DNA from 4 places in the Kitasatospora sp. NPDC001309 genome. Region 1 is predicted to be linked to each of the others. Evidence: riboswitches for the same ligand, from Rfam matches in the RefSeq annotation. Region 1 holds a riboswitch; each other region holds the start of a gene.
The links. Region 1 has a riboswitch for cobalamin ahead of ACFY2K_RS24830 (CoA-acylating methylmalonate-semialdehyde dehydrogenase). Riboswitches for the same ligand answer to the same signal wherever they lie in the genome.
Positions count from the first base shown of each region.

Region 2: it holds a riboswitch for cobalamin, as region 1 does, so the genes downstream of both, ACFY2K_RS18265 (cobalamin biosynthesis protein) here and ACFY2K_RS24830 (CoA-acylating methylmalonate-semialdehyde dehydrogenase) in region 1, are expected to answer to the same signal.
Region 3: it holds a riboswitch for cobalamin, as region 1 does, so the genes downstream of both, ACFY2K_RS16865 (CbtB-domain containing protein) here and ACFY2K_RS24830 (CoA-acylating methylmalonate-semialdehyde dehydrogenase) in region 1, are expected to answer to the same signal.
Region 4: it holds a riboswitch for cobalamin, as region 1 does, so the genes downstream of both, ACFY2K_RS25750 (HoxN/HupN/NixA family nickel/cobalt transporter) here and ACFY2K_RS24830 (CoA-acylating methylmalonate-semialdehyde dehydrogenase) in region 1, are expected to answer to the same signal.

Region 1 is NZ_JBIAXC010000026.1:65,616-72,829, reverse strand. It holds gene ACFY2K_RS24835 (acyl-CoA dehydrogenase family protein) at 1-1,014, opposite strand, end outside; gene ACFY2K_RS24830 (CoA-acylating methylmalonate-semialdehyde dehydrogenase) at 1,020-2,519, opposite strand; cobalamin riboswitch at 2,716-2,907, opposite strand; gene ACFY2K_RS24825 (hypothetical protein) at 3,149-3,370, opposite strand; gene ACFY2K_RS24820 (short-chain fatty acyl-CoA regulator family protein) at 3,517-4,908, opposite strand; gene aceA (isocitrate lyase) at 5,268-6,563, shown strand; gene aceB (malate synthase A) at 6,766-7,214, shown strand, end outside.
Region 2 is NZ_JBIAXC010000016.1:73,207-80,420, forward strand. It holds gene ACFY2K_RS18250 (hypothetical protein) at 1-238, opposite strand, end outside; gene ACFY2K_RS18255 (alpha/beta hydrolase family protein) at 871-1,989, opposite strand; gene ACFY2K_RS18260 (transcriptional regulator) at 2,395-3,081, opposite strand; cobalamin riboswitch at 3,275-3,406, shown strand; gene ACFY2K_RS18265 (cobalamin biosynthesis protein) at 3,505-4,470, shown strand; gene ACFY2K_RS18270 (cobyric acid synthase) at 4,467-5,981, shown strand; gene ACFY2K_RS18275 (putative cobaltochelatase) at 5,978-7,214, shown strand, end outside.
Region 3 is NZ_JBIAXC010000014.1:84,057-91,270, reverse strand. It holds gene ACFY2K_RS16885 (hypothetical protein) at 1-979, shown strand, start outside; gene ACFY2K_RS16880 (CbiQ family ECF transporter T component) at 984-2,204, shown strand; gene ACFY2K_RS16875 (ABC transporter ATP-binding protein) at 2,201-3,844, shown strand; gene ACFY2K_RS16870 (ECF transporter S component) at 3,841-4,629, shown strand; cobalamin riboswitch at 4,652-4,776, shown strand; gene ACFY2K_RS16865 (CbtB-domain containing protein) at 4,814-5,032, shown strand; gene ACFY2K_RS16860 (CbtA family protein) at 5,059-5,934, shown strand; gene ACFY2K_RS16855 ((2Fe-2S)-binding protein) at 5,931-6,728, shown strand.
Region 4 is NZ_JBIAXC010000027.1:122,188-129,401, forward strand. It holds gene ACFY2K_RS25730 (Fpg/Nei family DNA glycosylase) at 1-184, shown strand, start outside; gene ACFY2K_RS25735 (AAA family ATPase) at 255-2,249, shown strand; gene ACFY2K_RS25740 (hypothetical protein) at 2,267-3,949, opposite strand; gene ACFY2K_RS25745 (ArsR/SmtB family transcription factor) at 4,003-4,386, opposite strand; cobalamin riboswitch at 4,468-4,662, shown strand; gene ACFY2K_RS25750 (HoxN/HupN/NixA family nickel/cobalt transporter) at 4,694-5,815, shown strand; gene ACFY2K_RS25755 (type B 50S ribosomal protein L31) at 5,888-6,136, opposite strand; gene rpmG (50S ribosomal protein L33) at 6,167-6,331, opposite strand; gene rpmB (50S ribosomal protein L28) at 6,497-6,733, shown strand; gene rpsN (30S ribosomal protein S14) at 6,733-7,038, shown strand; gene ACFY2K_RS25775 (CobW family GTP-binding protein) at 7,044-7,214, shown strand, end outside.

The DNA.
Region 1 (7,214 bases):
GTGGAGTTGGAGCGCCTGGTTGGCCACCTCGAAGCCGGTGTCGGTGGCGTGCCGCTTGGCCATCGCGCACAGCTGCGGTGCCCGCCGGTCGCCCCGGTCCAGGGCCGCGGCGGCCCGCCAGAGCAGCGCCCGGGCGGCCTCCAGCTCGGTGGCCATGTCGGCGAGCCGGAACTGCAGCGCCTGGGCGTGCAGCAGCCGGGCGCCGAAGGCCTCCCGGTCGGCGAGGTGGGCGGTGGTGCGTTCCAGGGCGCTCTGGGCGCCGCCGAGCGAGCAGGCGGCGATGCCGAGCCGGCCCCCGTTCAGGCCGGCCATGGCGATCCGGAAGCCCTCCCCCTCGCCGCCGAGCAGGCGGTCGGCGGGCAGCCGGACGCCGTCCAGGACGACCTGGCGGGTGGGCTGGGCGTTCCAGCCCATCTTCCGCTCGTCGGGGCCGAAGGAGAGCCCCGGGTCGTCCCGCTCCACCACGAAGGCGGACACCCCGGCGGCGCCCGGGCCGCCGGTGCGCGCCATCACCACGTACACCCGGGCCGCGCCCGCGCCGGAGATGAACTGCTTGACGCCGTCCAGCACCCAGTGGTCGCCGTCGCGCACCGCCCGGGTGGCGAGCGCGGCGGCGTCGGAGCCGGCGCCGGGTTCGGTGAGGCAGTAGCTGCCCAGGTCCTCGGCGGTGCAGAGCGCGGGCAGCCAGCGGTGGCGCTGGTCCTCGCTGCCGTAGCGGTCGACCATCCAGCCGACCATGTTGTGGATGGACAGGTAGGCGGCGACGGACGGGCAGCCGCCCGCCAGTGCCTCGAAGGCCACCACGCCGTCCAGCCGGGAGAGTTGGGAGCCGCCGACGTCCTCCCGGACGTAGACCCCGGCGAGGCCGAGGTCGGCGGCCTTGCGCAGCACGTCCACCGGGAAGTGCTTGGCCTGGTCCCACTCGACCGCGTGCGGGGCCAGGTACTCGGCGGCGAAGGCTCCGACGGCCTCCGCGATCGCGGCCTGGTCCTCCGTCAGTTCACTGCAGTGCACGGCGTTCACCCCATCGTCGGCATGGTGAAGCTCGCGCCCTCCTTGACCCCGGAGGGCCAGCGCGAGGTGACGGTACGGGTGCGGGTGTAGAAGCGGATCGAGTCCGGACCGTGCTGGTTGAGGTCGCCGAAGGCGGAGCGCTTCCAGCCGCCGAAGGTGTGGTAGGCGATCGGCACCGGGATCGGCACGTTGACGCCGACCATGCCGGTGTCCACCCGGCGGGCGAAGTCCCGGGCGGTGTCGCCGTCCCGGGTGTAGATGGCCACGCCGTTGCCGAACTCGTGCTCGCTGGGCAGCCGCAGCGCCTCCTCGTAGTCGGCGGCGCGGACCACGGTGAGCACCGGGCCGAAGATCTCCTCGCGGTGGATCCGCATCTCCGGGGTCACCCGGTCGAACAGCGAGGCGCCGAGGAAGTAGCCGCCCTCGTGGCCCTCCAGGCGGAAGTCCCGCCCGTCGACAACGAGTTCGGCGCCCTCCCGGACCCCGAGGTCGAGGTACCCGCGGACCCGCTCCAGCGCGTCGGCGCCGACCAGCGGGCCGAAGTCGGCCGCCGGGTCGTCCGAGCGGCCGACCTTGAGCGCGGCGATCCGCTCGACCAGCTTGGCCACCAGCGCGTCCGCGGTCTCCTCCCCCACCGGGACGGCCACCGAGATCGCCATGCAGCGCTCCCCCGCCGAGCCGTAGCCGGCGCCGATCAGCGCGTCGGCGGCCTGGTCGAGGTCGGCGTCCGGCATCACGATCATGTGGTTCTTCGCGCCGCCGAAGCACTGCGCCCGCTTCCCGTGGGCGGCGGCCGTCGCGTAGACGTACCGGGCGATCGGGGTGGATCCGACGAAGCCGACGGCCTGCACCCGCTCGTCCTCCAGCAGGGTGTCCACCGCCTCCTTGCCGCCGTTGACCACGTTGAGCACGCCCGGCGGCAGCCCGGCCTCCAGGAACAGCTCGGCGAGCCGAAGCGGCACCGACGGGTCCCGCTCGGAGGGCTTGAGAACGAAGGAGTTGCCGCAGGCCAGCGCGGGTGCGGCCTTCCACAGCGGGATCATCGCCGGAAAGTTGAACGGCGTGATGCCGGCGACCACGCCGAGCGGCTGGCGCATCGAGTAGACGTCGATGCCGGTGCCGGCGTTGTCGGTGAACTCGCCCTTCAACAGGTGCGGGATCCCGGCGGCGAACTCCACCACCTCCAGGCCGCGTTGGAGGTCGCCGTGGGCGTCGGCCACAGTCTTGCCGTGCTCGGCGGAGAGCAGCCGGGCCAGCTCCTCCTTCTCCTGCTCGACCAGTTGCAGGAAGCGCAGCAGCACCCGCGCCCGCCGCTGCGGGTTCCAGGCCGCCCACCCGGGCTGGGCCTGGGCGGCGTCGGCGATCACCGCCTCGACCTCGGCCCGGTCGGCCAGCGGCACCCGGGCCTGCACCCGGCCGGTGTTGGGGTCGAAGACGTCGCCGTAGCGGCCGGACGTCCCGGCGACGCGCTTGCCGCCGATGAAGTGGGCCAGTTCGCGGACCATCGGTTCCTTCTCTCGTCACGGGTGGGGAGAGGAGGAATGGAGAGAGCACGCCGCGGCATCGGACGTACGGTCGTACGCCGTCGCGGCAGGCGTAAAGTGACGAACCGTCAGGAGCGATGGGCCCCGACGGTCGGCAGCACGGCAGCGGAGCGGGAACAGCGGCCCGGAGTCATGCGTGTCGTCTCCATCCTCGTGGAAAACACGGATCATCCGCGGCCGGTATCCTGACTCCCGGATCCACGCCCGCCCCCTGGCCTTCCCGGCTGGCTGCCAGTGGCCGTCATCTGCGAGGACGAACTCCCCGGTCACAGTGGCGGGACCGTGCCGGACTCACACCGGCTTCCCTGACACCGCGGACCTGCCGTCGACCATATAGTTGGACGTCCTAGTAAGTCCAGACCCACCGCCGCGCGGCGCGGGCCCGAGCGGTCACAGGGGCACGACGGGTCACAGGGCCAGGACGGGCCGGTGGCGGTCGAGCCAGAGCGCGAGGTCGACCACGCGTTCCTGTAGAGCGAGGTGTCCGTGTCCCCGACACCGATCGGCGAGTCCCGGGCCGCGACCACGGCCCTTCGCCGGACCGGCGGCGGGTCATCGGACCGCCGCCCCCGGGCGCCGTTCGATCGCGTTCAGCCGGCCGAAGCCGCGGAGAGGTCCAGCAGTCCCTCCTTGGCCTGGCGCACCAGGTCGCGGAACTGGTCCTCGCTCATCCGGATCTGCTGACCGAAGTCGTCGGTGATCCTCACCCGCCGGTCCACCGGGGCCTCCCGGTCCAGGAACACCTGGGGGCAACCGCAGTTGCAGTTGCCGCAGAACGTCGCGAAGGGCTGTGGCGTCTCGTCGCCGGCCATCCGTCCCACCTCACTTCCGCCCGTGGTGCACGGGGCTTCCGGGCTGGCGATGCCCGCCGCCCAATGTCACCAAACCCGATGGCAGGAAGGGTGGTTGTACTCGTCCGACGGCCCTCCGGGGGCTGCCTCGCCCCGTGCGGCACCGCTCAGGAGGACGCCGGGTACGGGACGAAGGTGCTGGTGTGCTCGTCGACGGCCAGCGGGCGGCCGATCGCCGGGGCCGAGCGCTGGGCGCAGGCCGGGCGTTCGCAGACCTTGCAGCCCAGGCCGATCGGGGTGGCGGCGGCCTCGTCGGTCAGGTCCAGGCCGGCGGAGTACACCAGCCGCCCCGCGTGCCGGAGTTCGCAGCCGAGGCCGATCGCGAAGGTCTTGCCGGGCCGGCCCCAGCCGCCGGGCGAGCGGGTGACGGCGCGGGCCGTCCACAGGTAGCGGCGCCCGTCCGGCATGGCGGCGACCTGGACGTGGACCCGGCCCGGGGCGGCGAAGGCGTCGTAGACGTTCCACAGCGGGCAGGTGCCACCGGTGCGGGAGAAGTGGAAGGGCGTGGCGGACTGCCGCTTGGAGACGTTCCCGGCCCGGTCGACCCGGACGAAGGAGAACGGCACCCCGCGCAGACCGGGGCGCTGGAGGGTGCTGAGGCGGTGGCAGACCGTCTCGTAGCCGACGCCGAAGTGGTCGGCGAGGTGCTCGATGTCGTAGCGGGCGGACTCGGCCTCGGCGTGGAAGGCGGCGTAGGGCAGGACGAGGGCAGCGGCGAAGTAGTTGGCCAGGCCGATCCGGGTGAGCGAGTGCGCGGCCGAGCCTTCGGGGCTGTCCTGGGCGGCGAGTTCGGAGAGCAGCGCGTCGTGTTCCAGGTAGCCGAGCTGGGTGGCCAGCCGGAAGGCCTGCTGGCCGGGGCGCAGCCGGTCCGACAGCCGCAGCGTCCGGGTCCGCGGATCGTACCGGTGCAGCTGCTCCCCGCCGGAGGCGAGCCGTACGCCGTGCACGTCGGCCAGCCGTTCGGCCAGCACCGCCCGCACCCCGCCGCGCCGCAGCCGGATCTCGCCCGCCAACTCCTCGGCGGCGGTGTCGAGTTCATGGACGTAGTTCTGCCGGCGGTAGAAGAACTCGCGGACCTCCTCGTGCGGGGTCCGGGTGTCGGCGGCCGGGCCCCGGTCCCCCGCGAGGACGGCGAGCTGCTCGGCCAGGGTGCGACGGCCGCGCCCGAGGTCGGTCAACAGCCGTGCCACGGCGGGCAGTCGGGTGGCGACCTCGTCGAGGTCACCGGGGGTGATCCGGCCGGCCGCGAGCTCCTCGCCGAGGCCGTCGCGCAGTTCGGCGGCGAGCCGGGCGCTGTCCGGCGGGGCGAAGTACCCGGCCTCCACGCCGAACGCCTCGGTGAGCCGCAGCAGGACGGGGACGGTCAGCGGGCGGGCGTCGTGCTCCAGCTGGTTGAGGTAGCTGGGCGAGAGGTCGATCATCCGCGCCGTGGCGGCCTGGCTCAGTCCGCGTTCCTCCCGGAGCCGGCGCAGCCTGGCCCCGGCGAAGGCCTTCCCCATCGTCCCGCACCTCCGTGTCCGGCCGTCGGGTCGGGCCGGTGCGGCGCAGCCTAGCCGCAACGCCTCCGGGCAGGCCTTCGCAAGCTTCGCGGATTCGCCGGGCGGGCTTCGCGGAACGTGGCACGGCTCCACCGGTGACGGCGGCCGCGTCGGCTGCCAGAGTCGGTGCTGCGGCCGGGAGGCGCCCAGTACGGTGGCGAACGGGCAGGTCAACTGCCCTGACCTGTCGTCCGGGTGACCACGTCCCGCGGTGTTCCACCGCTGCCCGGCGCCACCCGGCCGCCCTCTCGCCACCTCGTGAGAGGTCGCTCACATCCTTCGCAACGTCCTTCGCAGAGCATCCCCGGGAGTCGATCACCATGACCCAGTCGGTTCGGCAGCAGCAGGAGCAGCAGGCGGCGGAGCTGGCCGCCCGGTGGGCGTCCGACCCCCGCTGGGCCGGCATCGAGCGCACGTACGGCGCGGCGGACGTCGTCCGGCTGTCCGGTACGGTGCGCGAGGAGCACACCCTGGCCCGGCGCGGCGCCGAGCGCCTGTGGAAGCAGCTCCACGAGCAGGACTACGTGCACGCCCTGGGCGCGCTGACCGGTGGTCAGGCCGTCCAGATGGTCAAGGCCGGGCTCCAGGCGATCTACCTGTCCGGCTGGCAGGTCGCGGCCGACGCCAACCAGGCCGGCCAGACCTACCCCGACCAGAGCCTCTACCCCGCCAACTCCGTCCCCCAGGTGGTGCGTCGGATCAACAACGCGCTGCTGCGCGCCGACGGGATCGACGCCGCCGAGGGCACCGACGGCGGCCCGGACTGGCTGGTGCCGATCGTCGCCGACGCCGAGGCGGGCTTCGGCGGCCCGCTGAACGCCTTCGAGCTCACCAAGGCCATGATCGCGGCCGGCGCCGCGGGCATCCACTACGAGGACCAGCTGGCCTCCGAGAAGAAGTGCGGCCACCTCGGCGGCAAGGTGCTCGTCCCCACCGCCCAGCACGTCCGCACCCTCAACGCGGCCCGCCTGGCCGCCGACATCGCCGACGTGCCGACCCTGGTCGTCGCCCGCACCGACGCGCTGGCCGCCAACCTGCTCACCACCGACGTGGACGAGCGCGACGCCCGCTTCTGCACCGGCGAGCGCACCGCCGAGGGCTTCTACCGGGTCGAGCCCGGCATGGCGCCGGTGATCTCCCGCGGCCTGGCCTTCGCCCCGTACGCGGACCTCATCTGGGTGGAGACCGGCACCCCGGACCTCGCCCAGGCCCGGGAGTTCGCCGAGGCGCTCAAGGCCGAGTACCCGGACAAGATGCTGGCCTACAACTGCTCGCCCTCCTTCAACTGGAAGGCCGCCCTGGACGACGACCGGATCGCCAAGTTCCAGCGGGAGTTGGGCGCGATGGGCTACCGCTTCCAGTTCATCACGCTGGCCGGCTTCCACGCCCTCAACCACTCGATGTTCCAGCTGGCCCGCGGCTACGCCGAGCACGGCATGACGGCCTACGTCGACCTCCAGGAGGCCGAGTTCGCGGCCGTGCCGGACGGCTACACGGCCGTGAAGCACCAGCGCGAGGTCGGCACCGGCTACTTCGACCAGGTCTCCACCGCGCTCAACCCCGACGCCGAGACCCTGGCGCTGACCGGCTCCACCGAGGCCGAGCAGTTCCACTGATCCTCCGATCCCCGCCCGCCCGGTGGGTTCGGTCGTCCACCCACCGGAGCGTGCCACCCCGGCGGCCCGTACGGCGGAGCGAGGGAGCTCCGTGCCGCCCACCCGCCCGGGGCCGCGTTGAGGGACGCGGCCCCGGGCCCCACCCGTCCCCGCCCGACCCGTCCCCACCTGACCCGCCCCGCCTGCTTCCCTGGAGAACCGGATGAGCCAGTCCCGTCGCGTCGAGGTCCTCGGAGAGCCCGAGGACCGCTTCGAGGAGGTCCTCACCCCCGAGGCCCTCGCCTTCCTCGCCCGGCTGCACGACGGGTTCGCCGCCCGCCGCACCGAGCTGCTCGCCGAACGCGCTCGCCGCGCCGCCGAGTTGGCGTCCGGCGGCACCCTGGACTTCCGCCCGGAGACCGCCGCCGTCCGCGCGGACGCCAGCTGGCGGGTGGCCGGCGCCGGCCCCGGCCTCACCGACCGCCGGGTGGAGATCACCGGCCCGCCCGAGCGCCGGATGGCCGTCAACGCCCTCAACTCCGGCGCGAAGGTGTGGCTCGCGGACTTCGAGGACGCCACCTCCCCCACCTGGCACAACCTGGTGACCGGCCAGCTGAACCTGGCCGACGCGATCGAGCGCCGGATCGAGGAGACCACCCCGGACGGCAAGCA
Region 2 (7,214 bases), on a different contig from region 1:
CTCCGCCGTCCCGGGCCTCCACCAGGCCCACCAGCAGGGCCTGGCCCCAGGCCTTGACCGCCGCGCCGACCGTCATGGCCAGCGCCCGGCCGGCGTCGCGGGCGTCGTCCGGGAGCAGCTCGCCGCGCTTGTCGACCTCCGCCAGCTCCCCGGCCCAGCGGGCGATCCGGACGGCGTCCACCAGCATCCGACGGGCCAGCGGCGCCAGCTCGGCCGGCGCGGGGAAGCCCTCCGGCACCGGAACCCGGCCCCGGCCGGGGGCCGGCGCGGGCCCACGGCGCCGGGGTACGGCGGCCCCGCCCGGCCTGCCGCCGGAAGGCCGTTGGGCCGTACCTGGGAGACGGGTCACCGTCGCACCGGTACCGATCGTCGGCGGGAGCGGGGCATCACGGTCGCGCGGGTTCCGAGACGTCACGTCGAGCAGTCTTCCCCTTGTACCGGCCTTCTGTCACATCCGGTTGCCCGTACGACCGCTCGACCGGGGGCGGCACCTCCGCAAGATCGGGCAACAGAGGCAAACCGCCTGGCCGGAAACGTGTGGCGGGGTCATGCCAGGGGGCGGCGGGGCGTCACGCTGCGTGTGGGGACGGGGCCTGTGGGTGGTTTCACGGGGGCGGGAGGGGTGGGGCGCGGTGCAAGTGGAGGACTGCGATCCGGCCAGGTGGCATGTGCCTGCGGGGGGACGCGGCGGCACCGGAAGTCGGCGGGGTCGACTTCCGGTGCAGGGGGGTGAGGGGGGAAGGGAGCTGCTGACGGGCTTGGGGCGGGTTTTCGGGAGCAAGGTTTGCCCCTGAGGGCGGGTCAGGGGGGTGGGGCCGGAGGGGAGGGCCGGAGGGGGTGGGTCAGAGGGGGTGGGTCAGAGGAGCGGGGTCAGAGGAGCGGGGTCAGCCAGCGGCGGAGGAGTTCGGTGTAGTGGTCCGGCGCCGAGTTCCAGAGGGCCGCGTGCTCGGCACCCGGGAAGCGCTGGAGGTTCACCACGTCGTGGCGGGCCGCGGCCAGGTGCTCCACCGGGCCGATCGGCGCGAGCGTGTCGTCCGGACTGTGCAGCACCAGGGTCGGGACCCGCAGGTCCGCACCCTCCGCCAAGCGGGAGGAGTCCGCCAGGTCGACGCCCGTACGGCCCTCCGCCGCCAGCGCGCCGAGCTCGGCGGAGACCCCGGTGAAACCCGCCCGGGCCGCGTCCCGACGGGCGGCCGTGGGCAGGTCCAGGACCGGCGAGTCCAGCACGATCCCCCTGATCGCGTGCGCCCAGGCCGAACGCGCCGCCGTCTGCAGCACCGTCGTCGCACCCACCGACCAGCCGTACAGGATCACCCGGCCCGCGCCGTGGTCCAGGGCCAGCCGCATCGCCGACTCGACGTCCCGCCACTCCGTCTCGCCGAAGTGGCTGTAGCCGTCCGGGGACACCGGGGCGCCCTCGTCGCCGCGGTAGGTGACCGCCAGCGCCGGCAGACCCAGGCGGTGCAGGGCCGGCAGCACCGGAAGCACCTGCTGGCGGTCCGCCTCCGGGCCGTGGACCAGGACCACCCAGGTACCGCGCTTGCCGCCGAGCAGCCAGACCGGCAGCGGGCCGAGCTCGCCGTCGGCCACCGTGTCGGTGAAGGCCAGGCCGAGCGCCGAGGTCGGATCGCCCAGGTGCACGCGCGGAGTGAAGCGGACCTCGGTGCCGGGCGTCAGGGTGCCCCGGTCCGCCCGGACCAGCCGGCGGGTGACGCCCTGCGCGTCACTGTGCAGGACCTCCTCCACCACCGCGTGCCCGCCGTCCGCCCACTCCACCGCCCAGCGACCGGGGCGCAGGCTCTCAGGACGCCGACTGAACGTCACCCGCCCCGCCGCGAGGCTCTGCACCAGCACCGGCCCCGAATCCGGGCCGTCGGCGGCCGGGCCCGCGGCCGGACGGACCAACCGCTCGGAGGCCCGACGGCCGACGACCAGGACGGCGGCCCCGGCGGCGGCGGCCGCCACGACGGCTGCGGTTCCCCAACGCATATCGATCCCCGCTCTGTTCACTGACCCGGACGGTGTTCGAGGACCAGTCCACAAGGGGGGTGGCGGGGCGGCCACTGGGCGGGGCCGTCTGGGGGGGCCGCTGCGCGGGGCTGGGGTGGGGTGGTGGGCTCTCGGGAGGGTGGGTGACGCCGGGGGCGGTTCCGGGGGTGGGCGCTCCGGGGGCTGGGTGATTTTCCGACCGCCGACCCTGTGGGGTGGGGTGCTGGGCGCCATGGGCGGTCTGAAAATCACCCGCAACGCCCCTCTCCGCACCCACCCCCTCCACCGCCCCCTCCCGCAGCGCGTCCCTCTCGCCTTGGGCGGGTGGTGGGGGGAGGGGGTGGTGGGCGCGCGGGGCGTTGCCCGCGCGCCCGTGCCTGTACGCCCGCAGTGGGTTGGTGCCGGTCAGACGGGGATGGTGGGGTGGTGGGTGCTGAGGAGGTGCCAGAAGCGGGGGGTGAGGGGTGGGGTGGTGGGGTGGGTGGTGGTGCCCCAGTGGGAGGGGATGTGGTGTTCCTGGTGGAGGACGGGGAGGACGGCGGCGAGGTCGGGTTCGGGGACGGGGACGAGGCGGGCGATCGGGCGGAGGTGGGGTTGCCAGCGGCCGGCCACGCACTGGCGGAGCAGGGCGTCGAGGGCCTCGCGGCGGCCGGTGGCCTCGACGAGTTCGGTGAGGCGCAGGCCGAGGACCTGGGCGAGGGCGTGGGTCTGGTCCGGGTCGCCGTCCCAGTCGCCGGTCAGTTCGGCCTGGCGGTAGGTGGGCAGGGGGATGCCGACCCGTTCGGCGACGGTTTCCGGGGGGAGTTCCCGGGCGAGGCGGTGGTCGCGCAGGCTGACGGGGTGGCCGGGCATCAGGGCGGCGGCCGGGCACCAGAGGGCGCGGGCCAGGGCGATGAACTCGGTCTCGCCGGGGCGCAGCACGCCGTCCTCCCAGGCGAGGACGTGGCCGGGCAGCAGTCGGACGCCGTGTGCGGCCATGCCCTCGGCGACCTGCTCGGGAGTCAGCCCGAGGCCGGTTCGGTGGGCCCGGGCGGCCTCCGGCGAGAACGGCACCGGGGCGGGGGCGGCGACGGGGGGCTTTCTGCGGCGCATGGCCGAACCGTAGGCGTGGCCTGCGGCGCGGCCCCAGCCGCCGAACGCACGAAGCGGGGGCGCCGGGCTCTTGGTGGTACTGGGCGATCGCACAGGGCGGGGGCGGGTGCGTCGTGTGACCAACCCCTCCGTGACCTCGGTTGACTCCCGGTTCGGGCGCGTGATGGGATCCTGGGGCCAAACGGAGGCATGGAGAGGAAGCCGGTGCGAGTCCGGCGCGGTCCCGCCACTGTCACCGGGGAGCACGCTCGGAAAGTGCCACGGCGGACCGTCAGGGGCCGTTGGAAGGCCCGGGGGTGCGTCGGACCCGGAAGCCAGGAGACTCTCGCCCCCGGTACGTCGATCCAGGGCGCGGACCCTGAGTGAGGACACCCACGCGATGCAGGCTGCCCCGCCCGGTTGGATCCCCGGCTTCTCGATGTTGTGCGCCCGCTGACCCGGGCCGCGGCCTTCGCGGTGGGCGCCGTCGTGGGCTACGCCGCCGACGCCCGGTACGCCGACCCGCGCCGCGGCCACCCCGTCGCCCTGTTCGGCACGGCCGCGGGGCGGCTGGAGCGGCGGCTGTGGCGCGACGACCGGGCGGCCGGTGCCGGGTACACCGCGGTGTGCGTGGGTGCGGTCGCGGCCGGCGCGCTCGCCCTGGACCGTACGGTCGGGCGCCGTCCGCTGGGCCGGGCCGCGTTGGCGGCGGCGGCGACCTGGACGGTGCTCGGCGGCACCTCGCTGACCCGGGAGGCCCGCACCGTCGGACGCTCGCTGGCCGCAGGCGACCTGACGGCGGCCCGGGAGCGGCTGCCGCACCTGTGCGGGCGGGATCCGAGTGCCCTGGACGGGCAGCAGATCGCCCGGGCGGTGGTCGAGTCGGTGGCCGAGAACACGGCGGATGCCGTGGTGAACGCACTGGCCTGGGGTGCCCTGGCGGGCACGCCGGGGCTGCTGGCGTTCCGCGCGGTGAACACCCTGGACGCCATGGTGGGCCACCGCTCGCCCCGCTACGCCCGCTTCGGCTGGGCCTCGGCCCGGCTGGACGACGTGGCGGGCTGGCCGGGCGCCCGGCTGACGGCCCTGCTGACGGTGGCCGCCGCGCCCGAGCCCCGGACCGCCTGGCGGGTCTGGCGCCGGGACGGCTCCGCGCACCCGAGCCCGAACGCGGGCCAGGCCGAGTCGGCCTTCGCGGGGGCGGTCGGGGTCCGGCTGGGCGGGACGTTGCGGTACGGGGAGCGGGTGGAGCACCGGCCCGTCCTGGGTGCCGAGTTGCGGCCGGTGACGGTGGACGACATCGAGCGGGCCTGCACGCTGTCCCGGCGGGTGGGCGCGCTGGCGCTGGGTACGACGGTCGCGGGGCACGTCCTGCTGCGCATGCTGATGAGGAAGAGGGGTGGGGCATGACCAACGCACTGCTGGTCGCGGGGACGACCTCGGACGCGGGCAAGAGCGTGGTGACGGCCGGGATCTGCCGGTGGCTGGCCCGCCAGGGCGTGCGGGTGGCGCCGTTCAAGGCGCAGAACATGTCGCTGAACTCCTTCGTCACCGCCGACGGGGCCGAGATCGGCCGCGCCCAGGCGATGCAGGCGCAGGCCGCCCGGGTGGAGCCGGAGGCGGCGATGAATCCGGTGCTGCTCAAGCCGGGCGCGGACGGCCGCAGCCAGGTGGTGCTGCTGGGCAGGCCGGTGGCCGAGGTGGGCGCGCTGGACTACCGGGAGCGCAAGCCCGTCCTGCTGGAGCGCGCGCTGGAGTGCCTGGCCGATCTGCGCGCCCGCTACGACGTGGTGGTGTGCGAGGGCGCCGGCTCCCCCGCCGAGATCAACCTGCGCGACCGGGACATCGCCAACATGGGCCTGGCCACGGCCGCCGCGCTGCCGGTGGTGGTGGTCGGGGACATCGACCGCGGCGGGGTGTTCGCCGCGATGTACGGGACGCTGGCGCTGCTGTCGGCGGAGGACCAGCGGCACGTGGCCGGCTGGTTCGTCAACAAGTTCCGCGGTGACGCCCGGCTGCTGGCGCCCGGGCTGGAGATGCTGCACGAGCTGACCGGCCGTCCGGTGCTGGGCACGCTGCCGATGCTGCCGGGCCTGTGGCTGGACGCCGAGGACTCGCTGGACCTGTCCACCGTGGTGGACCGGGTGGACGGGCGCGGGCCGCTGGGGGCGGACGTGCTGCGGGTCGCCGTGGTGCGCTTCCCGCGCCTGTCGAACTTCACCGACCTGGACGCGCTGGCCCAGGAGCCGGGCGTGCTGGTGCGCTGGGCGACCCGGCCGGAGGAGCTGGCCGACGCCGACCTGGTGGTGCTGCCCGGCACCCGGGCGACCGTGGCGGACCTCGCCTGGCTGCGCGAGCGCGGCCTGGAGCCGGCGTTGAAGGCGCGGGCGGCGGCCGGGCGGCCGGTGCTCGGGGTGTGCGGCGGCTACCAGATGCTGGCGCACTCGATCGAGGACGAGGTCGAGTCGAAGGCCGGTGTGGTCGACGGACTCGGGCTGCTGCCGACCCGGGTGCGCTTCGGCGTCGAGAAGGTGCTGGCGCGGCCGGTCGGCGAGGCGTACGGGCAGCGGGTGGAGGGGTACGAGATCCATCACGGGGTGGTGGCCGTCGAGGGGGGCGTTCCCTTCCTGGACGGTTGCCGGGTCGGCTCGGTCTGGGGCACCACCTGGCACGGCGCGCTGGAGAACGACGGCTTCCGCCGTGAACTCCTGCGCGAGGTCGCCGACTTGGCGGGCCGGGCGTTCGTACCGGCGCCGGACACCTCGTTCGCCGTGGCGCGCGAGTCCCGGTTGGACCGGCTGGGCGACCTGATCGACGAGCACGCGGACACCGACGCGTTGTGGAAGCTGATCGAGGGCGGGGTGCCGGCGGCCGGATCGCTGCCGTTCCTCCTGCCCGGAGCACCTGGGAGTGACGCATGAGTGAGGTCCGCTATCCGTTCACCGCGATCGTCGGGATGGCCGACCTGCGGCTCGGGCTGCTGCTGAACGCGGTCTCCCCGGCCGTGGGCGGCGTGCTGGTGCGCGGCGAGAAGGGCACCGCCAAGTCGACCATGGTGCGCGCGCTGGCCGGGCTGCTGCCCGCCATCGCCGTCGTGGACGGCTGCCGGTTCGCCTGCGACCCGGCCGGGCCGGACCCGCAGTGCCCGGACGGCCCGCACGCCACCTTCGGGAGCCACCAACGGCCGTCCCAGCTGGTCGAGTTGCCGGTCGGCGTGGCCGAGGACCGGATCGTCGGCTCGCTCGACCTGGAGCGCGCGCTGGCCGAGGGCGTCAAGGCGTACGAGCCCGGCCTGCTCGCCAAGGCGCACCGCGGCGTGCTGTACATCGACGAGGTGAACCTGCTCCAGGACCACGTGGTGGACCTGCTGCTGGACGCCGCCGCGATGGGCCGCTCCTACGTCGAGCGCGAGGGCGTGTCGGTACGGCACGCGGCGCGGTTCCTGCTGGTCGGCACCATGAACCCGGAGGAGGGCGAGCTGCGGCCGCAGCTGCTCGACCGCTTCGGCCTGACCGTCGAGATCGCCGCCACCCGGGAGCCGGCCGAGCGTGCCGAGGTGGTCCGGCGCCGGCTCGCCTACGACGCCGATCCGGCCGGGTTCGCCGACCGGTTCGCGGCGGAGGAGCGGGAGCTGGCCGAACACATCACCGCGGCGCGGGAGTTGCTCCCGAAGGTCGAGCTGACGGATGTGGCGCTGCGTCAGATCACGGCGGTGTGCGCGGCGTTCGAGGTGGACGGGCTGCGCGCGGACATCGTGATGGCCCGCACCGCGGTCGCGCTGGCCGCCTGGGCCGGGCGGACGGAGGTGCTGGAGGAGGACGTCCGCAAGGCCGCCCAGCTGGCCCTGCCGCACCGGCGCCGCCGCAACCCCTTCGACGCCCCGGGGTTGGACGAGGAGCAGCTGGACCGCACGCTGGAGGAGCACGCCCAGCCGGAGGAGCCGGAGGTCGAGCCGGATCCGGAGCCGGAGGGTGACGGGCCGGAGCCCGACGGGGACGGTCCGGACGGGGGCGGTGACGGCGGCCCGGGTGACGGCGGCCCCGACGGCGGCGGCGCGCCCGAGCCGGCCGACGGCGCGGCCCCGGAGCCCGCGGCCACGGACACCGAGGCGCCCGAGCCGCAGCCCGTACCGGCCCAGCACCCCTCCCCCGCCC
Region 3 (7,214 bases), on a different contig from region 1:
GGAGCAGTGCACCCCGACCTCCGGGGTCGTCCTCGCCGTGGACCTGAGCAAGTGGGGCGGCCCGCTGCTGCGCTCCTGCGGCTCCACGCCCACCACCGGCTACACCCTGCTGAACCAAGGGGGTTGGAAGACCACCGGCACCGGCCACGACGGCCCGGCCTTCATCTGCCGGATCGGCTACAGCGGTTACCAGGGCGGCAAGCAGTTCCCGACCCCGGACCAGGAGAAGTGCGTCCTGACACCTCCGGCCACCGCGTACTGGTCGTACTGGCACGCCGATCCGGGCCAGAACGAATGGTCCTACAGCCAACTCGGGGCGATGCTCTACCAGCCGAAGCCCGGCAGCGTCGACCTGTGGATCTACGGCGGCACCAACGTGGAGGGCACCGAGGGGCGTCCGACCTTCCCGCCGGACAGCGTCCGGGCCCACAACCCCAGTCCCGGCGGGCAGCCGGCCGACCCGGGCCAGGGCACGACGGGCGGCTCCGGCGGAGCGGCGGGCGGATCCGGTACAGCGGGCGGATCGGGCACGACGGGCGGCAGCGGTACGACGCGTGGCGGCGGCTCCGGCTCGACCGGGGGTGCCCCGGCCCCGGCCGCACCCCGGCCGGGCGGAGCCCGTCCGCCCGCGCCCGCCGCGACCCCGGGAGCGGGTACGGGTACGGGTGCCGCCGACACCCCCGCGGACGGCATCACCCCGCCGGGCGCGCCCGAGCCCACGCCGGTTCCGGCCGAGGTGTCCACCGCCCCGCCGACCGAGACCCCGAGTGACGGGCCGACACCGCAGACGGCCGTGGCCGCGGCCGGGGCGACGTCCGCGCCCGCCGTGCCAGGCGGGGTGGTGGACGCCGACCCGGTGGCCGACGCCCCGCACGACTCCGGCTCGGTGGTTCCCGCCGTACTCGGGTCGGTCCTCGTCGTGGCGCTGGGCGTGGCCACGGTCGTGGCCGCACGGCGCCGTCGCCGACGGGCCGAGTGATCCGGTGAGCACGTTCGACACCCGCGGTCCCGGCTCCCCTCCGCGTGCCGCCGGGCGGGGTGCGGGGGGCCGGCGCGCCCCGCGCAACCTCCACCCGCTGGCCTGGTGGGCCTGGGCGCTCGCCCTGGCGACCGCGGCCAGCCGCACCACCAACCCCTTGCTGCTCCTGCTCGTCCTCGCCGTGCTCGGCTACGTGGTCACCGCCCGCCGCAGCGAGGCCCCGTGGGCCCGCGGGTTCAGCTACTACCTGTGGCTGGCGCTGACGGTGGTGGCGATCCGGGTGGTCTTCCGATGCGTCTTCGCCACCGGTATCACCCCGCACGACCACCTGCTCTTCTCCCTGCCGCACATCCCCACCCCCGACTGGTACGCGGGGATCCGGATCGGCGGCCCGGTCTCGCTGGAGGCCACGCTCTCGGCGGCCTTCGACGGGCTGCGGCTGGCCTGTCTGATCTGCTGCATCGGCGCCGCGAACACCCTCGCCAACCCCAAGCGGTCCCTGCGCGTCCTGCCCGGGGCCCTGTACGAGCTCGGCGTCGCCGTGACGGTGGCGCTCAGCGTCGCGCCCCAGCTGGTGCAGAGCGTCCAACGGGTCGCCCGGGCACGGAGGTTGCGTGCGGGGGGGCGCAAGGGCGTCCGCGCCCTGCACAGCATCGTGGTGCCGGTCCTGGAGGACGCGCTGGAGCGTTCGCTGGGCCTCGCGGCCGCGATGGACTCGCGCGGCTACGGGCGTTCCGGCACCGCCTCGCGCCGCTCCCGCCGGCTCACCGGGGTGCTGATGCTGCTCGGCATGTGCGGCCTGTGCGCCGGGGTGTACGGACTGCTGGACGGGACGGCCCCGGCCGCGCTCGGCCTGCCCGCCTTCCTCGCGGGTGCCGTGCTCTGCGTGGCGGGTCTGCTGCTCGGCGGGCGCCGGGTGCGGCGCACCACCTACCGGCCGGACCGCTGGCGGGCGGCGGAGTGGGGCGTGGCCGGTTGCGGAGTGGCCGCCGCCGTGCTGCTCTTCGCCACCGTCGGCTACGACGCCACCGACCTCAACCCCTCCCTCTACCCGCTGACCTGGCCGACGCTGCCGCTCGTCCCGGTGCTCGCCCTGCTCCTGGCGGGCGCGGCCGGGATCGTCTCGCCGCCGCCCGGCCGCACGTCCGAACGGACCGCACCGGCCGCACCGAAGCCGCCCGTACGGACCCGCACCGACCGCACGACCTCCGAGGTGAGCACGTGATCCGATTCGACCGGGTCGGCGTGGTGTACGACGGCGAGAGCACGCCCGTCCTGCGCGACGTCGACCTGCACATCCCGGAGGGCGAGCTCTGCCTGGTGGTCGGCCGTACCGGGGCGGGCAAGTCCACCCTGCTCGGCGCCGTCAACGGCCTCGTGCCGCACTTCACCGGCGGCACCCTGCGAGGCCGGGTCACCGTGGACGGCCGGGACACCACCCACCACCCGCCGAGAGAACTCGCCGACGTGGTCGGCGTCGTGGGACAGGACCCGTCGGCCGGCTTCACCACCGACACGGTGGAGGAGGAACTCGCCTACGTCATGGAGCAGTTGGCGATCCCCCCGGAGGTCATGCGCAAGCGGGTCGAGGAGACCCTGGACCTGCTCGGCCTGGCCGAGCTGCGCCACCGCGCCCTGCACGAGCTCTCCGGCGGCCAGCAGCAGCGCGTCGCCATCGGATCAGTCCTCACCGCGCACCCCCGCGTGCTGGTCCTGGACGAGCCGACCTCCGCGCTCGACCCGACGGCGGCCGAGGAGGTGCTGGCCGCGATCACCCGGCTGGTCCACGACCTCGGGGTGACCGTCCTGCTGGCCGAGCACCGCTTGGAGCGCGTCGTCCAGTACGCCGACCGCGTCGCCTACCTGCCGGGGGACGGGACGGTCGTGCACGGTCCGCCCGCCGAGGTCTTCCGGGACACCGCGATCGCGCCGCCCGTCGTCGACCTCGGCCGCCTGGCCGGATGGCGGCCGCTGCCGCTGTCCGTCCGGGACGCCCGCCGCGCCGCCGCACCGCTGCGGGAGCGGCTCACGGACGTACCGGTTCCCCCGCCGCGCCGGGCAGCGGCGGCGGGGGAACCGGTGCTGGAGGCGAAGGGCGTGGTGGTCCGGTACGGGCCTGTGGCCGCCGTCCGGGACGTCCGGCTGGACCTGCGCGCGGGCGAGGTCATGGCGCTGATGGGCCGCAACGGCTCCGGCAAGTCCTCGCTGCTGTGGGCCCTCCAGGGCTCCGGGCCCCGCCAGGGCGGCAGCGTGAAGGTCACCGGTGCCGGGAGCGGGAAGGCCGAGGACCCCAAGCGCCTGCCCGCGGCCAGGGCCCGGCAGCTGGTCGGGCTCGTCCCGCAGACCCCCACCGACCTGCTGTACCTGGAGACGGTCGCCCGGGAACTCGCCCAGAGCGATGCCGAAGCCGAGGGCGCCGACGGGCCGACCGCCCGGCAGATCCTGGACCGCCTGGCCCCCGGGATCCCGGACGACACCCACCCCCGGGACCTCTCCGAGGGGCAGAAGCTGGCCCTCGTCCTGGCGATCCAACTGTCCGCCGCACCAAGGGTCGTGCTGCTGGACGAACCCACCCGGGGGCTCGACTACCACGCCAAGGAGGCGCTCACCGGCATCGTGGACGCGCTCGCCGCCGAAGGCCGTACGGTCGTCGTCTCCACCCACGACGTCGAGTTCGTCGCCTCCGCCGCCGACCGCGTCGTGGTGATGGCCGAGGGCGAGATCGTCGCCGACGGGCCGACCGCCCAGGTCATCGTCGCCTCGCCCACCTTCGCCCCGCAGACCGCCAAGATCCTCGCCCCACTCGGCTACCTGACGCCCCGGCAGGTCGCCGAGGCCCTCGAACCGGCGGAGGCCGCGCGATGACCGCCGTACGGATCCCCGGCCGGGCCCGCGTCGTCGTCGCCCTGGCCGCCTTCATCGGCCTGGTCGCCTTCACCTGGCCGTTCGTCGTCGCACCCGGGAAGTTCGGCTCCAACTACGCCCCGCCGCTGATCTTCGCCGTCCTGCTCGTCCTGGTCCTCGCCGTCGTCATCGCAGAGATCTCGGCCGGCGGCATCGACGCCAAGGCGCTCGCCATGCTCGGCGTCCTGTCCGCCGTCAACGCCGGGCTCCGACCCCTCGGCGCCGGGACGGCCGGTGTGGAGACGGTCTTCTTCATCCTCGTCCTGGCCGGCCGCGTCTTCGGCCCCGGCTTCGGCTTCACCCTCGGCTGCACCTCGCTGTTCGCCTCCGCCCTGCTCACCGGCGGAGTCGGTCCCTGGATGCCGTACCAGATGTTCGGCTGCGCCTTCGTCGGCATGCTCGCCGGCCTGCTGCCGAAGACCCGGCGCCGCCGGGTGGAGGTGCCCGTGCTGGCCGTGTACGGGGCCTTCTCCGGCTACCTGTTCGGCTTCCTGCTCAACCTGTCCTTCTGGCCGTTCTCCACCGACCCGAACAGTTCGATCGCCTACCTCCCCGGTCTGCCCTTCACCGAGCAGTGGCACCGCTACCTGCTGTTCGACCTCGCCACGTCGCTCGGCTGGGACACCGGCCGCGCCGTCACCACCCTGACCGCCGTGCTCGTCGTCGGGCCCGCCGTCCTGACCGTCTTCCGCCGAGCGGCCCGCCGCGCCAACTTCGAGCCCACCGTGCGCTTCGAGGCCGATTGACGGCCCCGGCGGGCAGGCCTACTCTGCCGGATGTAGTGATGGCGTAAGGAAGCCGGTGGAACTCCGGCACGGTCGCGCCACTGTGAGCGGATCGCCCTTCGGGACGGCCCGCGAGTCAGATACGACGCCATCACGATTCGCCCCAACAAGAGCGGGACGCACGATCCCCGAAGGAGGCTCCACCGTGAGCACCAGTATGCCCGGACCCTCTGCCCTGCCCGTCCCGGTCGTGGTGCCGGCGTCCAAGGCCGTCGCCTGGCTCGTCGTCACCGCGTTCCTCGCGCTGGCCGTCTACTACTTCATCGGCGTCGACCAGGGTGCCTACTCCGTGTTCGGCAAGGACATGCACATCCACGAGTTCGTCCACGACTCGCGGCACTTCCTCGGCTTCCCCTGCCACTGACGAGCGGAAGCAGCGAACAACCAGACATGGAGAAGAAACTCATCCTGCGCGGCGTGCTCGCCGGCGCAGTGGCCGGCCTGCTCGCCTTCGTCTTCGCGCGGATCTTCGCCGAGCCGCAGATCAACGCGGCGATCGAGTACGAGAGCGGTCGTGACGACGCGCAGGGCCTGCTGGACAAGGCCGCCGGGCTGCCCATGGACATGGGCGGACCGGACATCTTCAGCCGCACCGTCCAGGCCAACGTCGGCATCGGCGCCGGCATGATCCTGTTCGGTGCGGCGATGGGCGCGCTGTTCGCGGTGGCGTACACCGTGTGCCTCGGCCGGACCGGCAGGCTCCGCCCGCGCAACCTGGCGATGCTGGTGGCCCTGGGCGGGTTCCTCGGCCTGTACCTCGTGCCGTTCGTCAAGTACCCCGCCAACCCGCCGGCCATCGGACACCCCGACACCATCCGCGACCGCGGCAACCTGTACCTGGCCATGGTCGCCTGCTCGCTCCTGTTCCTCGTGCTGGCGGTCTGGCTCGGCAAGCGCCTCCAGGCCCGGTTCGGGAACTGGAACGCCACCCTGCTCGCCGCCGGCGCCTTCGCGGCGGCGATCGGCATCGTCATGGCGGTGCTCCCCTCGCTCGGCGAACTCGCCGACAACGTCCAGCAGTTCGGCCATCACGCGACCGAGACGCCGCTGCCGCTGACCGACGACAAGGGCGCCATCGTCTACCCGGGCTTCCCGGCGGACACCCTGTTCGAGTTCCGCTTCTACTCGGTGGCCGCGCAGCTGCTGCTGTGGGCCGCGCTGGGCCTGCTCTTCGGACCGATGGCCGAGCGAGTGATCAACGCCCGTACGGCGGCCGCCACGGCGGTCCCGGCCGAGTCCGGCTCCGAGCCGGTCGGCGCGGCGTGACGCACACCCGACCGAGGGCCGCGACGCCGCAGCGCGTCGCGGCCCTCGGGCCGTTCTTCGCCTACGAGACCCATGGGGCCGAGGGGAGCCACGAGACCCGCCGGGCCCATGAGACCCATGACGACGGCGCAGTCGCCGTGCCGTGGCGGCCGATGGCCGAACTCCTCGACGATCCAGCGGTGTTGGGGGAGCGGGTGGCCTTCGCCCGGAACCACCTCGCGGCGGCGGGGGGCCGTCCGCCCGAGGCGGTCGAGCAGCGGGTGGCGGCCTCGGTGACCCACCTGGGGCTGGTGGCGCGGCTGCTCTCACCCGCGTTCGCGGTGGCCGTCCTGGACGGGGCGCTGCTCGGGTACGGGCTGCCGGAGGCGAGGTGGCAGCCGACACCGGGCGGCCTGTTCCCGCTGTCGCTGCCCGCCCGTGACGCCGTTCCCGTCGCCGACCGGGCCGAGCTCGCCGCGCGGTTCGTGGCAGAGGTGCTGGACGGGCCGGTGCGGGAGCTGGGCGAAGCGGTGGCCGCCTACTCCGTCTCACCGCGGATCCGCTGGGGCAACGTCGCGTCGGCGGTCAACGGCGCGGCCGCGGGCGTCGCCCGCTCGCGGCCGGAACTCGGCCTGGAGGAAAGGGAGTTCACCAGGCACCTGCTGGCGGTTCCGCCGCTGCGCGGGGCCGGCACCGTGGCCGCGGACGGCACCGGCTTCCGCCGCCGCAGCTGCTGCCTGATCTACCGGGCCGCACCCGACCGGGCCGGCGCGCTGTGCGGCGACTGCGTCCTGGCCGGACCGCCGGCCGCCTGAGCGGAGCAGGGGCGCTCTCGGGCCTGAACGCCTACGCCCCCTTGCCCGGCCGTCGGTCCCCGGGTCGCCGCGCGGACCATCCGACTGCCCACCGAGGCCCTGATCGGCTGGCCGGCCGATCGAAGGGGTGACCGGCCGTACGGTTTTCGGCCAAGTGGGTCGCGGGCGCCGGGCCGTTCCACGACTCCGCTTAGGGATACCTGCGGGCATGTTATTGAACATGTCCCTGACAGGAGTGTCCGGGCGGTGACAGCCGGACGCTGTGACCGGTGTTCCGTTTGGAGGCACGGCGGTTCGGTGGATCCGGCCAAGGTGTACCGGCCCTGTTCCGTGGGGTCCGTCGTTCGCGGAGGATTCGTTGCCCGAGTCCTCCGGTCGGGACCGGAGGAGCGTGGACACGCGTCCTGCCGTGCCGCGGGTCCGGCGGACGTCAACGGGGTTGGAGGGGGCTTTGTCCAGAGGTGCCGGCATGGCGCGGTCGTCCGC
Region 4 (7,214 bases), on a different contig from region 1:
CACCGTGCGCCCCGAACACACCCCCGAGGCGATGGGCCGCCCACCCCGGGTCGACGACCACGGCGGCGAGGTCTACGTCTACCGCCGCGCCGCGATGCCCTGCCTGGTCTGCGGCACGGAGGTGCGGACGGAGGCGCACGCGGCGCGCAACCTGTTCTGGTGCCCGACCTGCCAGGCGGCCTGAGGAGGATTCAGGCGCCAGGGACCACCCGACGCCGTAGGCTGGGCCCGGGCTGGTCGGAGGGAGCGCGCGGGTGGACGGCTACGAGGTGTCCAACAGCTTGTCGGGCACGGTGGTGCACGGCAACGTGGTCCAGGGCGGGAACGTCACGGTCCAGCTGCCCCCGAAGCACCGAGTCCCGTACCAGGTCAGGCCGCCGCGGAAGAGCTTCGTCAACCGGGAGCGCGAACTCGCCGCGCTCACCGCCGCTTCGGGCGAGGCCGAGCGGGGCGGACCGGCCATCGTGGTGTTCACCGGCCTGGGCGGCGTCGGCAAGACCGAGCTGGTGGCCAAGTTCGCGATGGAGCAGGCGGAGCGCTTCCCGGGGGGTGTGCTCTACGCGGATCTCAAGGCCTACCGGCACCGCTCGGCGGTGGATCTGGCCGGAGTGCTGGAGGGCTTCCTCCGCGCTCTCGGGGTCCGCCCGCCGGACGCGGAGGCGGAGCGCTTCGGGGAGTTCCGGACGGTGACCGCCGAGCAGCGCTGCCTGGTCCTCCTGGACAACGCCGAGCACGCCGCCGAGGTGCGCGCCCTGCTGCCCTCCAGCGGGATGGTGGTGGTGGCGAGTCGGCGGCGGCTGGATGCGTTGCGGATGGACGGTGCCGAGGTGCGGCAGCTGGACCGCCTGGGCGCGACGGCCGCGGCCGCTCTGGTGCGGGGCTGGCTGAGCGCCGAGCGCGGCACCGACGACGAGGTGGCGGCGCTGGTGGAGCGTTGCGACGGGCTGCCGATCGCGCTGAACGCGGTCGGCAGCCAGCTGCTGCGCCGGGGCCGGCTGTCGGTGGGTCAGGTGATCGCCGAACTGTCGCACCAGGAGGGCAGGTTGGCGGTGCTGGACAACGACGAGGGGAACCTGCGGGGAACGTACGACCCGGTGTACGAGCGGCTCTCGCCGCAGGGGCGGGCGCTCTACCACCTGATCGGTGTGCACCCGGGCCCGTTCGTGTCGGCCGAACTGGCGGCCGCGGTGGGCATCGAACGGGCGGAGGACGCCCTGGACGAGCTGTGTGCCGTCCACCTCCTGGACGTGGTCGTCGACCAGGGGGTGGACGACCGCTTCCAGGTCCACGAGGTGGTGCGCACCCACGCCTACCTCTGCGCCCGTGAACTGCCCGACCGCACCGAGCTGCTGGCGCGGGCGGTGGCGTACTACCGGGGCAGGGCGTCGGTGGCCGACCGGGCGACCGGGCCGCGGCTCCGGTTGCAGGACCCGACCGGCGACGCCCTGCCCGGCTTCCGGTCCGGAGCGGACGCGCTGGAGTGGCTGCACGCGGAACGGGCGAACCTGCGAGCGGTGGTGAAGGCCGCGGCCGACCAGCAGTGGCACGACGAGGCGTGGTGGCTGTGCGAGTCGTTGTGGCCGCTCTACCACGGTCGGAAGCTCTACGAGGACTGGATCGCCACCCACCGGACCGGCATCGAGTCGGCCCGGTGGGCCAACAACCCGGACGCGGTGGTCCGGATGCACAACCAGTTGGCCCGGGCGCATTACGAGCGCCAGGACTTCCGGCTCGCCGCCGAGCAGTTGGCGCTCGCCACCGAGCAGGTGCCGCTGGTGGCCAACCGCCAGGTGGTGGGCGTGCTGTACGAGACGGACGGCCTGCTGTGCCTGGCCGACGGCCGGCCCGGTGACGCCGTCGAGCGGTTCACGCTGGCGCTGGAGGAGAACCGGGGCGATGCCCACGGCGAGATCGTGCAGAGCTACAACCTGGCGCAGGCCCTGATCGCCGACGGCCGCCCGGAGGAGGCGCTGGCCGTGCTCGCGGAGGCCGGTGCCCGGGCCGTGGACACGGACGACCGGGACATGCTGATGAAGCTGCCGCTGGTCCGCGCCCGGGCCCACCGCGCGCTCGGCCGGCTCGACCTGGCCGTCGCGGACGCGGGCGACTGCGTGCGGCGGGCCGAGGAACGGAAGGCGTACCCGAAGGAGGCCCAGGCGCACACCCTGCTGCTCGCCCTCGCCGAGGAACTGGACGACCCGGAGTTGGCGGCGCGGAGCCGGGCCCGGCTGCGGGAGCTGGCCGGTTAGGCCCTGTCCGGGGCCGGTCAGGGCCCGGCGGTGAAGGCGACCCGGGTGCAGTGCCGGCCGGTGCGGACGGTGAGGCCGTGCTCGGGCAGGCCGGCCGGGTCGCCGCCGTCGGAGAGCCAGCAGGCGACGGCGGAGCCGAGCAGCAGGGGGTCGAGGACGGGCTCGGGGCTGCCGAAGTCGCGTGCGGCGTGGGCTTCGAGGAGTCGGCCGCCGGGCAGCCGGAGCAGGTGCCGGGCCGGGCCGAGGGCGGCCACCGCGACGGCGAGGCCGGGCAGTTCGAGGGCGGTGTCGGCGAGCCACTCGACGGCGGGGCGTTCGGCCCGGGCCTCGGTGCGGGCGAGGACTTCGGCGGTGTACCGCAGGGCGTCGCCCGGGTGGTCGTCGGTGAGGGCGTGGAAGCCGCGCGGGGTGTGGTCGTCGGGGTGGAAGGGGTAGCGCCGCAGGCTGACCTCCGTCCCCTCGCTCTTGCCCTCGACGTCGTACGCGCTGGGCCCTTCGCCGCCTCCGGGCCGGGGCGCGGGCTTGGGGTAGGGCGGCAGGACGGGTTCGCCGGCGGGCTCGTCGAGGCCGTCGAGGAAGGAGTAGAGCAGTGGGCGCAGCAGTCGGGCGGATTCGCCGCGGTGGGCGAGCGAGCGGTCGGTGATGGCCGTCAGGTCGGTGCGGTCGTCCGGGGTCCGGGCCAGGGCGAGTTCGAGTTGGGCGGCGAGGTCGCCGTCGGGGTCGAGGACGGGTGCGGCCTGGCCGAAGGCGTAGCTGGGGGACCGCGGGTCGAGTTCGGCGGCGCCGGTGGCGACGATCATCGTGGGCCGTCGCAGGGCGGCGCCGTAGAAGGAGACCGAGCCGTGGTCGCCGATCATGACGTCGGCGGCGACGAGGGCGGCCTGCCAGCCCTGGTGGGGCGGGACGAGGCGCAGGCCCATCCGCCGGGCGTCGTCGAGCAGGGCCGCCGGGTCGTGCCGGCTCCAGATGTTGGGGTGCAGCACGACGGCCACCGCGTACTCGTCGGCGGGCAGTCGGCGGACCAGCCGCTGCGGCAGGTCGGGGTGACGGCCGAATAACGAGTGCTCGCTCCAGGTGGAGTCGACGACGACGAGTCGCCGGCCGTCGACGGCGCCGAGGGCGGCGCGGTAGCCGTCGCGGGAGCGTCGGCTGCGCAGGATCCGGTCGAAGCACGGGTCGCCGACGACCTCGGCGACGTCCAGGGCCTCGGGGCAGGAGGCCCGCAGCCGGTCCAGCTGTTCGGGGTGGGAGAGGCCGAGGACGTCGACGAACACCTCTCCGCGGTGGGTGAGTTCGTTGCGGGAGAGGCCGGCGGAGCTGACCGCGTCGCCGGTGGACTCGGTGACCAGGCGGTTGTAGCCGGCACCGTGCGGGAGGACGACCAGGCGGGCGTCCAGCCGGTGCATGGAGGCGTGGACGGCGCAGGCGACGGCCAGGTCGAAGCGGTGGCGGACGGCGTCCTCCCAGTCCAGCACGGTGTAGCCGGGCAGGCCGTGGAGGTACTCGTCCAGGGCGCGGTCGGCGAACGCGGAGCCGGGGTTGACGGTGAAGTACCGCTCGATGCCGTCCGGGTCGAGCAGGGTGAGGACGTCCAGGACCCGGGTCGCCGAGGTGAGGGTGCGGGCGACCGCCAGCACGCGGGCCTTGACCGGGCGGGTGTTCCAGCGGTCGGCGGGCCAGACGTGGGGGTGGGACGGCACATCGTGATCGTACTCACCCCGCCGCGCCCCCGGCGTGGTTTGCCGAGTGTCGGTCAGCCCGCCGCCGCGGCGGGCTCCTCGTGGTCGGCGGCGGCGCACTCGTCGAGGAGGGGGCGCAGGGCGTCGTCCACGAGCCGGTAGCGCACCACGCGTCCGTCCTTGTCGCCGGTGACCACGCCCGCCGTGCGGAGCAGTCGCAGGGCCTGGGAGACGGCCGGGTCGCGCATGCCGGTGGCGACCGCCAGGTCGCTGACGGCGAGCGGGCCGGCCCGGTGGAGGGCGAGCAGCAGGGCGAGCCGGCCGGGGTCGGAGAGCAGGGAGAACCGCTCGGCCCAGGTCCGGACGTGGGCGGTGTCCCCGATGGCGGCGATGGCCTCGCAGACCCGGTGTCCGTCGATGGTGCGGTGGCCCGCGCGGTCGGCCGGTACGAGATGCATGCGGACATTCTGGCAGCTCACGACCTGTGATCCTGGACACCTGCACAGGTGCGCAACCTTGCGAGGGTGTGGTCCTGCCCCTACGGTGTTCCCCGCCGTGGTGCTCGGGAAGACCGGTGACGGACCCTCAACAGGTCCCATTCCGGAGCGGCCCTCGCCACTGTGATCGGGGGACAGTCGTCCGGATCCACGTGCCACTGGGTGCTTCGTGCACCTGGGAAGGCGGGTCGGGAAGCCCCGTGAGCCAGGAGACCGGCCACGGCATCTCACGAAGTCATTCCACGAGGTGCTGGAGCGTGATCCGAAGATGACCCTGCCCGAAACCGCCGCGCCCGCCGAGGCGGGCCCCGCCCCCTCCGTACTGCCCACCTTCCGGTGGAAGCGCGAGGACACCCTCCGGACCGCCGGGTTGATGGGGGTGATCCTGGCCATGCACGTGGTGGCCTTCGGGACCCTCGTCTTCCTGGTCGCGCCGCACAACTACGCCGTCGGCACCCAGGTCTTCGGGGTGGGCCTGGGCATCACGGCCTACACCCTCGGCATGCGGCACGCCTTCGACGCCGACCACATCGCGGTGATCGACAACACCACCCGCAAGCTGATGGCGGACGGCAAGCGGCCGGTCTCGGTCGGCTTCTGGTTCGCGCTCGGCCACTCCTCGATGGTGGTCATCATGGCTGCCCTGGTGGCGGGCGGCGCCCAGCTGGCGAACACGCTGATGGACGACGACTCGGCCACCCACAAGTGGCTCGGGCTGGTCGGCACCACGGCCTCCGGCGCCTTCCTCTACCTGATCGGAGCGCTCAACCTGGCGGCGCTGCTCGGCATCCTCAAGGTGTTCCGCTCGATGCGGGCCGGGCAGTTCGACGAGTCGGAGCTGGAGGCGCACCTCGACTCGCGCGGCTTCATGGCCCGGATCCTGAACCGGGCGACCCGCTCGATCACCCGGCCCGGGCAGATGTTCCCGGTCGGCATGGTGCTGGGCCTGGGCTTCGACACCGCGACCGAGGTCACCCTGATGGTGATGGCCGGTTCGGGCGCGGCGGCCGGGCTGCCCTGGTACGCGATCGTCTGCCTGCCGCTGCTGTTCGCGGCCGGGATGAGCCTGTTCGACACCCTGGACGGGACGTTCATGAACTTCGCGTACCAGTGGGCCTTCTCCAACCCGGTGCGCAAGGTGTACTACAACCTGACCATCACCGGGCTGTCGATCGCGGTGGCCTTCATCATCGGCACCATCGAGCTGGTCGGCGTGCTGCACGAGAAGCTCGACCTGACCGACCCGGTGACCGGGTTCATCGCGGACATCTCGCTGGACAACGTCGGCTACGCGATCGCCGGGCTGTTCGTGGTGGTGTGGGCGATCGCCATCGCGTACTGGAAGCTGGCGGGCGTCGAGAAGCGCTGGACGCCCACGCAGCAGCAGTAGCGGTGGCGGCAGTGCCCGCGCGTCGCGAACGGCGCCTCCCCGAGCCGGGGAGGCGCCGTTCGCGTTCCGCCGTCAGTGCCGGTCGCCGTAGCGGCGGCGGAACTGCTCGACCCGGCCGGCGGTGTCGAGCACCCGGGACTGGCCGGTGTAGAAGGGGTGGCTCGCCGAGGAGATCTCGACGTCGATCACCGGGTAGGTGTTGCCGTCCTCCCACTCGACCGTGCGGTCACCGGTGACCGTGGAGCGGGTGAGGAAGGCGAGGCCGCCGACCTTGTCGCGGAAGACGACCGGGCGGTAGGCGGGGTGGATTCCGGGCTTCATGGCTGGGCTCCTCCGAGGGGGTTCGTGCGGTCAGCGCTCTTCGCGGAAGTCGACGTGCCGGCCCGTGACCGGGTCGTACTTGCGCAGGACCATCCGGTCCGGGTCGTTGCGGCGGTTCTTGCGGGTCACGTACGTGTAGCCGGTGCCGGCGGTGGAGCGGAGCTTGATCACGGGGCGCAGTTCGCTGCGGGCCATCGGGCGTCCTCCTGGGGTCTCGGGCCCGTGGACCCTCGGGGTCCGGGGGCCTCCGGGTGCGGGGTTCGCGGGGCTGGATCGGAACCGTACACCGAAATGGATGTCATTTTCATCTGGTGTAACGTGACCTCCGTCCTGCCCATTCCCGGACGCCAGGGAGCACCCATGTCCGCCCACTGCCGGCTCACCGGCCGCCGGCCCGGCTTCGGCAACGCGATCTCGCACTCGCACCGCCGCACCCCGCGCCGCTTCGACCCCAACATCCAGCGCAAGCGCTACTGGCTGCCCAGTGAGGGCCGGTACGTCCGGCTGGTGCTGAGCGCCAAGGGGATCAAGACCGTCGACACGATCGGCGTCGAGGCCGCCGTCGCCCGCATCCGCGCCCGAGGGGGGAAGGTCTGATGGCCAAGCAGAGCAAGATCGCCAAGAACGAGCAGCGGCGAGTGATCGTCGCCCGCTACGCCCAGCGCCGGGCCGAACTCAAGCGGCTCATCGCCCACCCCGGCACCGCCCCCGCCGAGCGCGCCGCCGCCCAGGCCGAACTCGCCCGCCAGCCCCGCGACGCGAGCCCCACCAGGGTCCGCAACCGCGATGCCGTCGACGGCCGGCCGCGCGGCTACCTGCGCGCCTTCGGCCTCTCCCGGGTCAACCTGCGCGTCCACGCCCACGCCGGACACCTGCCGGGCGTGCGCAAGGCGAGCTGGTGAGCGGCATGGACGGCACCAGGCTCCCGGTGGTGGTGGTCGCCGGGCTGCACCCGGACGAACGCCGGTCCGCCGTCGAGGAGTTGACGGCCGCCGCGGTGGACGCCGTGGTGCTGCGGCACGACCTGCGGGACGCCGCGCGCGGCCTGGTCCACCGCGAACTGCGGGACGCCGGCGGG